DNA from 3 places in the Chryseobacterium sp. Marseille-Q3244 genome. Region 2 is predicted to be linked to each of the others. Evidence: riboswitches for the same ligand, from Rfam matches in the RefSeq annotation. Region 2 holds a riboswitch; each other region holds the start of a gene.
What was found. A riboswitch is a leader RNA that binds a small molecule or an ion and turns the genes downstream of it on or off. The one in region 2 is predicted to bind S-adenosylmethionine.

Region 1 (3,620 bases), on a different contig from region 2:
CTACTTTCTCCAACGTTTTTCCAGGCTCACCAGCTAGAGGTGAGTCCCTGTATAATTCCTGATAAGCATAATAAAGGCTCTGTCCATTGGGCCTTAATAATTTATCATTCCCCTGTCCTCCATAGCTTGCACGTAATGTCAACTGATTGAAGAAATTTAGATTTTTAATAAATTCTTCATTTGAAAGTTTCCATGAACCTCCTACAGACCAGAATGTCCCCCATCTGTTATCTTTTGAAAATCTTGAAGAACTATCAGCTCTTGTAGATGCAGATAAGAAATATTTATTATCAAAATCATACTCCACCTTTCCAAGGAAACTCAACAAGCTTAATTTATCACTATTCCCTCCAAAATCCACTAACAGAGAGGCTGCATCAGGCTCATAGTAGTTGGGTAATGAGAAACCTTGTCTGCTACCGGAAATAATTTGGTAATCATATTTATAAAATTCATGACCTCCCAATACATTAATATGATGTTTTCCAAACCTCTTATCATAAGTCAGAATATTACTGGTCGTATAGGAAAGTGTTCTGCTATTCGCTTTTCTTACAGATCCTCCGGTCTCCTTTCCTTGTCCAAGAAGCGGATTGGTATAAAAATGCTCATTAAAGCTAACAAGATCAACAGAAAAACTTGTTCTAAACTTCAGCTCCGGAAGAAATGTAAACTCCATAAATCCTTTCCCTGAAAAATTATCGATCTTATTTTCATTTTTATCCAATGGTAAACTTGCCGCTAAATTTTGATTCTGAAGTGCCGCAGTAGGTCTGTATCTTCCAAAATCATAAATCTTGTTCCCTTCCGCATCCACTACATAAGATCCATCCGGATTTCTTTCATAATAAGGATAAAAAGACGGAATTGCCCTTGCCGCCTGAATAATATTACTCGCCTTAGAATCTGAAGAACTTGGAGCCTGCTGAATACTGTTCGTGTAACTTAAGTTCGCTCCAACATTCAACCATTTTTTAACTTCAGAATTTATTTTTAATCTCGTACTGTATCTTTTAAACCCAGATTCAATAGCCATTCCTTTATCATCTAGATAACCTAATGAAAAGAAATAATTACTTTTTTCATTTCCCCCGCTGATGTCTAGATCAACCTGATTTCTGGAAGCAACTCTTTGAAGAACATCTCTCCAGTCATCATTCCATAAAGCTCTCGCCCCCGGTAATAATTTCCCGTCTGTTCCCACTGGTTTTGGATAATTAGCTCCATAAGGATTAATTGATAATCCGGTACCAGATACAATATTGTCTGTTGCCATCTGTGCTGCCTGTTGTGCAGAAATCTGACCGGATTGGTATCCGTTTCTCATTGCCTCCCAATACAATTGGAAATATTGATCCGTAGTGACCTGCTCATAATCTTTTACCGCTCTGCCTGAAAACCCCTGGCTGATGTTAAGGTTTACCCTGGCTTCTCCTTTTTTACCGGATTTTGTGGTAATGATAATAATTCCGTTCGCTCCTCTTGAACCATACAAAGCACTTGCCGTAGCATCTTTTAAAACACTGATGGATTCTATATCATTAGGACTGATCGCATTGATGTTTCCGTCAAAAGGAATCCCATCCACAACGTATAAAGGCTCACTGGAAGCACTAACCGAACCTACCCCTCTGATCCTGATCGTAGAAGTAGCTCCAGGCTGTCCTGATGCACCGGTAACCTGAATTCCGGGAACCTGTCCTTCCAATGCTTTGGTAATGTTGGTCACAGGTCTGTTATTGATTTTATCACTGGAAATTGTTGCTACGGAACCGGTGTAGCTATTTCTTTTTGCTTTTCCGTAAGCCACCACAACCACTTCATCAATTTCCTTTTCTTTAAGAGTATCCTTTTTCGGTTTGGAATTTTGCCCGCTTACACTTACAATTCCTAAGAAAAATACAGCAACGGGTGGAATCCAAATTTTAGAATTAAATAGATTTTTATTAATCATAATCAATTTTATTTACCATATATTAAAATTTTGCCCTTTACTGAAAAAACAGCAAAGGGCATCGATAAATACGATAAACCAAATGCTTATTTTTCCTTTAAAGGCTGAATGTAACACCTTACATAACGCAGGTTGTCAAGACTTCGTAGGGTCAGTTCCCTCCATCTTTCTTTATAAGCCGATCGAAATATGGTTGCAAATCTATAAACTTTTAGTCTACAAAACAAGTAGACTTATAAAATTTTCATGATAATTTTTCAAAATTTATTATAATATTTTATTAATACCCACCACTATAAGACCTTAAATAAATTATCATTTTAATAAATATGATAAATATCATTAAATTGTATTTAATGATAAAACCATCTCATAATATCAAAAAAATGGTGCCTAAGCACCATTAAATTAAAATCTCTAAAAACCGTTTTAAATGTAAAATTATTGATTACATTCAAAACTTTTTTTCCACTTTGCTAAAGTATTTCTACTCATTTTAAATTGATTCGCCATTTGAGTATTATTATATCCATGGTCTTTTTGAAAATTTAAAATTTTTATAATAGCAGACTTATCATAAGACTTATGTCTTTGATTAAATTTTTCTGTTTCAATTCCTTCTAATCCGAAGACAATTTCATTAAGCTTAAGAACATCCAATGCCGTCAATCTTTTTTTTTGTAAAATAGGCGCACATATTTCAAGTTTTTGAGGATGCTTCATGGCAATGATATCAGTATAAATTCTTATATAATCAGGAGCTTGTTCTATCATATATTCAATGTTTTTAATTTAATATTTCAGTGCATGAGCCAACCATTTATTTCTAACTATCAAAATGAAAAACCTACTTAAGATTTATCATACTTACTAGCCCATTTATAAAGTGTAGTTTTAGGAATCTTGTATTCCTCTATTACCTGTTGCTTTGTTTTCTGCCCGGTACTGATAAGTTCCAAAACAAAATCTATTACTTCTTTAGTATATACATTCTTCCGAAACTGCGGAAGAGAAGAATCCTTTTTGGGACTAACTGTATTATATCCCATATTGGCTTGCGGTGCAAATATGATGATATGCTGGGTATAGATTCTAAAGAAATCATATTCTAAAAGCTTACTCCATCTCAACAGAACTTCCGTATCCAGACTTTTTTGCATAAACATTTCATACACCTCATCGTCTGTTATATTAAGAAAATTGCAAACCCGAATCATTGAAATTCCCAAGCTCTCATATCTTTCCTTAATACACGCTCCTATATGAATGTTTTTAAAATCAAATACCATTATTTAAAAATTACATATTGATAAATTAAAAAATCAGGCAGAATTAAGATTCATCACCAAAATATGGAAATTAGCAAGATGAAAAAATCACAATTATAACTGGACGTTCTACCTGATATTATTTATTTCATTCAGTCCCAAAAATAATATCTTCTTATGTATGACTGCTTTACAACATCATCTTCAAAGAAAAGGAGAAGGCATCTGCGGCTTTCAAACATCTTTTGAGGCACAGCATAGCTCCAAATCTCTGAATGCCAATAGTTAAAACCATGTCCTAACATTGAGACGATTTCCTCTTTACTCTTATTAAGAAAAATCTCCGGCTTAATCAGCTGTAAATCCTTATATAAATACTTCATTATACAGTGCATATT
Region 2 (3,620 bases):
TGTAATTTTTGTTTCTGTATAGTTTCCGGCAAGATTGATATTTAAGTTTCCACCTGCCAGTTTCCAATCATAGGAAACCACTACATCTACTCCTTTTGTTTCCGTATCAATCGCGTTGGCAAAGAATCTGCCGCTTTCTACTGCATTTCCTTCTCCTACTACTGAAATATCAGATAATCTGGAATCTGTGATATTGCTGGTAATGACAATTCTGTCTTTCACTTTAATAATATATCCGTCTACAGTAATGAATAAGCCTTTGGCAGGTTGTAAGGTAAATCCGGCACTTCCGTTTACAGATGTTTCCTGTTTTAATTTATCAAATCCGAGAACCTCTGCTGCCTTGCTATCATTATTAAAAATTCCTTTCCTTACAATTCCATCACCTGAAGTAGAAATATCCGCAAAAGAGTTATTAAAATACTGCTGCTGAAGTGATGGTGCCCTGAATCCTGTTCCTACAGCTGCTCTTACTGCATAATTTTTCACAAACTCATATCTCACAGCCAATTTTCCGTTCAGAGTACTTCCAAAATCTGAATAGTTTTCAAATCTGGCAGCAGCATCAATATTCAGTTTCTTAGCAAGATCATAGGAAATATCAGCATACACCGCTGTTGAATGCCTATCTTTTTTCAAGGCATTATCCGGTGAAAAACCTATAAAAGACTGAGAACCTCCTGCCCCAATCACTGTAGAACCTTGTGTTGCAACATTACCGTTCACATCATATTGGGTATAAGAAGCCTCATCGCCTGCTTTAATCTGGTATTGTTCAAACCTGAATTCTCCTCCAAAGGCAATATTGAAGTTCTTTATCTTTTTTGAAATATCAAGATTAATGGTATTTTGCAGAAAACTGTGTGCTCCTGCATAAAATCGGGTGGGCGATTTTATCCCAAGAGAAGCATTATTGGTATTGCTTACGTTATAATTGAAAGTATTGCTCCCAAAGGTATTACTCAGGTCTATCAGCCAATTATTAACATTATATTTCGCACCCACAGCATAGGAAATATCGTAGATCTGAGAATTCAGAACTGCCTGAAAACCGTTAGGGTATATTTCTTTAACAATATTAAAATCTTCATTGGGAAGTCTTCTGAAACCATACCCTTTTCCTTCTTTAATGCTGAAACCACCAAAGGAATAGAATTTAAAGTTATCGTTCAAAGGGTATTCTGCATTGAAAAACAATTGCCCTTGTCTGATTTGGGCATCTCCGATCTGGAAATTAAAATAGTCTCTTGTTAATCCTCTTTTATTTATTTCTTCATCATCATTTTGTCTTGCAATATCTGGATTATCTGCAAATTCGTAGGCAAAATTATTTCCGAAAATATCAAGATCGTGATTTTGGGTTCTCGTTGTTTTTCCTCTGTGACTTAGCTGTAATGAAAGATTGATAAAACCTTCATCTTTACCCAAAGAAGTTCCATAATTAACGCCGGCCTGGTAAGTATCACCATCATTTCTTCCACTTAATCCATAGGTTAAACTTGCTGAAGCGCCTGCATTCTTTTTTAGAATAATATTAATTACTCCTGCAATGGCATCAGAACCGTATTGTGCTGCTGCACCGTCTCTTAACACTTCAATTTTTTCAATAGCAATGACAGGAATTGTACTTAAATCTGTTCCTACAGATCCATTTCCTACCGTATTCTGATAGTTTACCAGGGAAGTTGTATGTCTTCTCTTCCCATTAAGCAATACCAACACCTGATCCGGTCCCATTCCTCTTAGTGTTACAGGATCAATATGCTCCGTTCCATCAGAAGCAGACTGTCTCACAGCATTAAATGAAGGGATCACATAATTCAGAATGTCCTGAGCCGTCATTTGTGGAGATGATCTTTGGACTTTATCAATATTGATTACATCTACAGGAACCGGCGTCTCCAATTTTGTTCTTTTAACATTTCGGTTTCCGACGATGATAATGTCTTCGATTTGTTTTCCTTTTTCCTCCTGCTCCTGGGCAGCGACTAAAATTGTCCCTAGCAATAATATAGCAGTGCTTAATTTTTTCATCTTTGTTCTTGCCAATTAATAATATTCTTCCGCAGATGATTCTGCAGCTACACAAGACTTCAAGAAATGGAATTCGTATAAGAAATATTGACTTCACTTATCTCCCCATCGGGTTGGAATTAGCACCTTTACACTTTTGGAATCGTGTAGGTTGCTAAGGTTTCATTGGGCCAAATCCCTCCACCTTTCTTGATAAATCTAGTGCAAAGGTAGACTAATTTTTCAAATATGCAAAAAGCGGATAATCACTACCAAGAAAAAAGGCAAATTCGCTGAATTGCCAATTTGCCTTTGTATTTATTTTACGATCATTTTTTCAATAGCCATTCCGTTTTCTGATTTCAGATGAACCAGATACATTCCCGACGGATAATTGACTCTTAGTTCATAAGTCCCATTTTCTTTATTCAACTTAAATGAATCCAACTTTTTACCACTTCTATCGAAGATCATGATTTCTCCATTTCTGGCTTTGTTAAATATTAATTTTGCAACACCATTTTTGATCGGATTATCAGCAATCTGAAGGGATAGCTTGTTTGCAGCATTCACATCAGAGGTAGATAAAGCTCCGGCATAGTTTCCAAAAATTCTGAATTCTCCAGCCTGTAAAGTGATAGGAGCTGTTGTTGAAGCGATGTTTGAAACCGTATCATCCATCAGGTTTTTCCACTGGCCAGCATAAGGAAAATAAGGAACAACATTTTGTACAGCAGTAGAATAATTTGCCAGAACGACTACGTTTTTCATTCCGTTGATTGTATTGTCATATACATAAATTCTTGTGATAAGCCCATCAGGATCATTGGCAAGATTGTTTGACTCTATGGTGTAAGTCTTTGATTTGAATACCGGATTGGTATTTCTGATATCAATAATCTTTGCCCAAGTATCATAAACTGCCTTTCTGTTGGCATCGGTATCATATCCTAATGTGAAGGCTACAGGTTTTTCATCGGTTCTGCATCCATTGTTAATGCTACCATCCGTACATCGGTTGATACTGAATTCGTAGCCCAATTCTCCAAACTGCCAGATCATCTTAGGACCGGGAATGGTAAAGAAAGTAGCTCCAAATGTTTTCATCCTTTCCAAAGCCGTATTCAAATTCTTTACACTATAACTTCCATTGATCGCTCCATAAGCGAGATTTTTAAACATCAGCCTTTCTTCATCATGACTTTCTCCATATCCTACAGCACACATATCGGTAAAACCATGAAGACTATGATTCATGCGGTCATAATTGCTATTATCTTTATACCCCATCGTATTTTGATTATAAGGCTCTGTTTGTTTATTCCAAAGCATCACTCCTTTTCCTTCTGCCACTCTGTAATTGGCCCATTGCTGTTCTTCTGCATCAGTTCCCAAATGCTCAAATATCATATAAGAATTAGGATCCAGTGCCCATTGTCTGTCTGCATAGTTCTTCATAATATCTACCCTATCCTGCTGATAAGCATTTGTACAGTTTTCATCATTTTCAGAACAGTTTTGCGTAAAGCCTTTTGTCAAATCCCAACGAAACCCATCAATACGATACTCCTTTAACCACTGCTGAAGACACCTTTCAACGTAATATT
Region 3 (3,620 bases), on a different contig from region 2:
GCTTTCCTCAGGACATAGTCTGAATTCAAAGACCTGAGATTGCCCGGCTCCAATGAGTTCATCAATTAAAAAAGAAGCTTTGCTTCCTCTTTTTTCAGGGTTTACGGTGTTACTATGATGGACGATAAAATCATTGATGCCATCTTTAAAATAAGTGTTTTCTGTCTGTGGTGCTCCATACAACATTGGAGTGTTGGTTTCATTTTCGCAGAATACACTTTGAGCATTTCCATTTCTTGAATAAAACTTTTTGATGGAAATACTGTCGTGTCCAATAGTAATACTTCCGTCATCGGAGGCATTCATGTCTCCTTTATAGGTATTATAACCCCATTTCCAATTATTTCTGAACCAAGCTGTTGGTGCTACCACTATCGGGGCATCCTGTTGGCTTCGGTTGCATATTGTTACTCTTACCAGAATATCGTTGTGATCTGCTTTACAATATTCAATGAAAATATCAAAATAGGCATCATTATCAAAAATTCCTGTATCAAAGATCTCATATTCCGGTTCCTGTTTGCTGCGTCTTCCGTTGACTGTAACGAGTTCATCATAAGGGAATTCATTGATTGGATATTTGTAAACCATTTTCATATAACTATGAGTAGGGGTATTATCCAGATAATAGAAAATTTCCTTGATGTCTTCTCCGTGGTTTCCCTGAGGATTGCTCAGACCAAAGAAACGTTCCTTAACGATTTTATCTTTTTTATTCCAGAACGAAAGCGCAAAGCAGAACAGCTGTTTTACATCAGAAATTCCTGCAATACCTTCTTCACCCCAACGGTAGGCATAGCTTTCCGCATTATTATGATTGGTATGGTTCCAGGCATTTCCGTCCGGGCTATAATCTTCCCTTACATTTCCCCATTGCCGGTTGCTTACATAAGGTCCCCAGTTTTTCCATTTGGTATCTTGTAATCTTTCTTTTTCGGCGATCATATATCATCATTTTTCTATACGAAGGTAGTTTTTTTGAAAAATAATTCCAATTCATTTTATCTGAAGAATAATTAATATGCCCTTGAGAGACTTCTATTTAAGGGCTTTTTAAAATATTAAATTATTTTTTTTTTGATTTTAAAAGAAAAGAACTACCTTTGCACCATTCGTTCATTCAAATATTGAAAATGTTATCAAGAAAGGTTGAGGGATTAGACCCTATGAAACCTTAGCAACCCTTTGCGCAAGCAAAGAAGGTGCTACGTTCTACCAAAATTATTTTGGACAGATAACTTACTGAAGTTCTTTTCAGCCATTTCCTGTGGCATTTTCAATTGTATTAAAATATATAATAGAATTGAAAACAGAACTAAACTATATTAATCTTTCGTATCAAACCCATTCCCAAAAGGAATACAATATCTCGTTGAGCTATGAGCTTTTCGGGAAAGATCTGTTTACAGCCCCAATTATTTTAATTAACCATGCCCTTACCGGAAATTCAAATGTATCCGGAGAAAAAGGTTGGTGGAAACAATTGGTAGGCGAAAATCAGATCGTTGATACTAATAAGTACACTGTTCTGTGTTTCAATATCCCCGGTAACGGATACGATCATTTTTTAATTGAAAACTATGAAGACTTCAAGCCTTCAGACATAGCCAATATTTTTCTGAAAGGATTAGAAGCTCTACATATCAAAAATTTATATACCATTATTGGAGGCTCCCTGGGAGGAGGAATTGCATGGGAAATGTTAGCAAAACAACCAAAGCTTGCAGAAATTTTTATTCCCATTGCCTGTGATTACAGAACTCATGATTGGCTTCATGCACAATGTCTGGTTCAGAAATTTTTATTGAATGATAAAGAAGAACCATTACAAAAAGCAAGAATCCATGCGATGTTGTGCTATAGAACTCCGGAATCACTTAACGACAGATTTCAAAACAAATACAATCAGGAAAGGCAACGCTTAGAATCAGAAGACTGGCTGGTTTATCATGGTAACGCACTAAACGAAAGGTTTAGTTTACAAGCATACAAGCTGATGAATCATTTACTGATGAATATCAATGCTGATGAAACTGCTCTGGAGAATATACAAGCACGAATGCACATGATCTCCGTAGATACAGATTTATTCTTCCCGGCTTCTGAAATCCGAATGTGTTTTGAAAAACTGAAAAAGAAAAAGGAGAATATCTCTTATCACGAGATCCAATCTATACATGGGCATGACGCCTTCCTAATGGAATATCAACAATTAAATAATATCATAAAAAACATTTTATAAGTAATGAAAAATGCTAAAGAAATAAAATTTTTGAAGAACAGATCAATTGTCAAATTTGAAGGGGAAGATTTCTTAGGGGAAATCGGAATTGACGGACGAATTTTTAAAGCGCTTACTTTAGCGCGCATCAGTGTGGGAGTAATCTCTCAGCAAGCTATAGAAAACGGAATTTCTATTTTAGTTCACGAAAATGATGCTGAAAAAGCAGTGGCTTGTCTTATTGATGAATTTGAAACAGAAAGAAAATCAGGAAAAGTATCTCAAATATACAGTATCAACAATGTTTCTGTTATAGGTTTTGTAGCAGAAGATTCTAACAAAATTTTTGCAGAACTCGCAAGAAACAATGTTTTCCCATTGCTGTTAAATCAGGTTGCCGGTGAAAACAGAGTAAATATCGTGGTGACTTCTTCACAGGACGAAAAAACCAGGAATATTATAGAATCTGAGATTTTCAAAAAGCCGAAGACCGTTCATCTGGCAATTATTGGCCATGGAAATGTAGGGAAAACATTAATTGAGCAGGTTCTTGAGTCTTCAGAAGAGATCAAAAGACGTAAAAAAGTAGATCTGAAAGTTGTTGCAGTAGCCAATTCAAAGAAAATTGCATTCAATAAAAAAGGGTTTGACAATAATTGGTCTGATGAGGTTTTAACGGCAGAGCATTCTTCGGACGTTCAGGAATTAATCAATTTTTCCAATGAAAATCAATTGGAGAACCTGATTGTTGTAGACAACACAGCAAGTAAAGACTTTGTGAAAAACTATCATGCATTAGCAGAAAACGGATTTGATCTGGTGTCTTCCAATAAAATTTTCAACACCCTTCCGATTGAAGAATACAGAAAACTAAGATATACGTTGAGTAAAAACAATAGACGTTATCTGTACGAAACCAATGTAGGTGCAGGTCTTCCGTTAATTGATACAATCAAATTATTACACCTTTCAGGAGAGAATATCACAAGAATTAAAGGAGTTTTTTCGGGAACATTGAGTTATGTTTTCAACAATTTCTCTTTGAGAGAAGATAAGTTTTCAACAATTATCAACGAAGCTTTAGAAAAAGGATATACAGAACCAGATCCAAGAGAAGACCTGTCAGGAAATGACGTGGCAAGAAAGCTATTGATTTTGGCTAGAGAACTAGACTTAATCAATGAATTTGAAGATATCAACATTCAAAATCTGGTTCCGGAAAGCTTACTTGAAGTTTCAAAATCAGAATTTCTTACAAGATTAGATGAGCTTGATGAAGAATATCAGAAGATTAAAGAAAATCAGGAACCAGGTCATGTGTTGAGATATGTGGGAGATTTACATGGCGATTTACAGAAAGACAAAGGTGAGCTGGATGTGAAACTGATTTCTGTCCCTG

Region 1: another riboswitch for S-adenosylmethionine. It lies ahead of NBX25_RS11640 (SusC/RagA family TonB-linked outer membrane protein); the one in region 2 lies ahead of NBX25_RS02580 (TonB-dependent receptor plug domain-containing protein).
Region 3: another riboswitch for S-adenosylmethionine. It lies ahead of NBX25_RS10850 (alpha/beta fold hydrolase); the one in region 2 lies ahead of NBX25_RS02580 (TonB-dependent receptor plug domain-containing protein).

What each region holds. Positions count from the first base shown of each region.
Region 1 covers NZ_CALNWX010000005.1:315,232-318,851, forward strand. Annotated here, with positions in the region: gene NBX25_RS11640 (SusC/RagA family TonB-linked outer membrane protein) at 1-1,954, opposite strand, end outside; SAM riboswitch class I at 2,038-2,134, opposite strand; gene NBX25_RS11645 (helix-turn-helix domain-containing protein) at 2,396-2,728, opposite strand; gene NBX25_RS11650 (transposase) at 2,806-3,243, opposite strand.
Region 2 covers NZ_CALNWX010000001.1:553,909-557,528, reverse strand. Annotated here, with positions in the region: gene NBX25_RS02580 (TonB-dependent receptor plug domain-containing protein) at 1-2,034, opposite strand, end outside; SAM riboswitch class I at 2,129-2,233, opposite strand; gene NBX25_RS02575 (alpha-amylase family glycosyl hydrolase) at 2,332-3,620, opposite strand, start outside.
Region 3 covers NZ_CALNWX010000005.1:151,597-155,216, reverse strand. Annotated here, with positions in the region: gene NBX25_RS10855 (MGH1-like glycoside hydrolase domain-containing protein) at 1-945, opposite strand, end outside; SAM riboswitch class I at 1,134-1,241, shown strand; gene NBX25_RS10850 (alpha/beta fold hydrolase) at 1,304-2,242, shown strand; gene NBX25_RS10845 (ACT domain-containing protein) at 2,246-3,620, shown strand, end outside.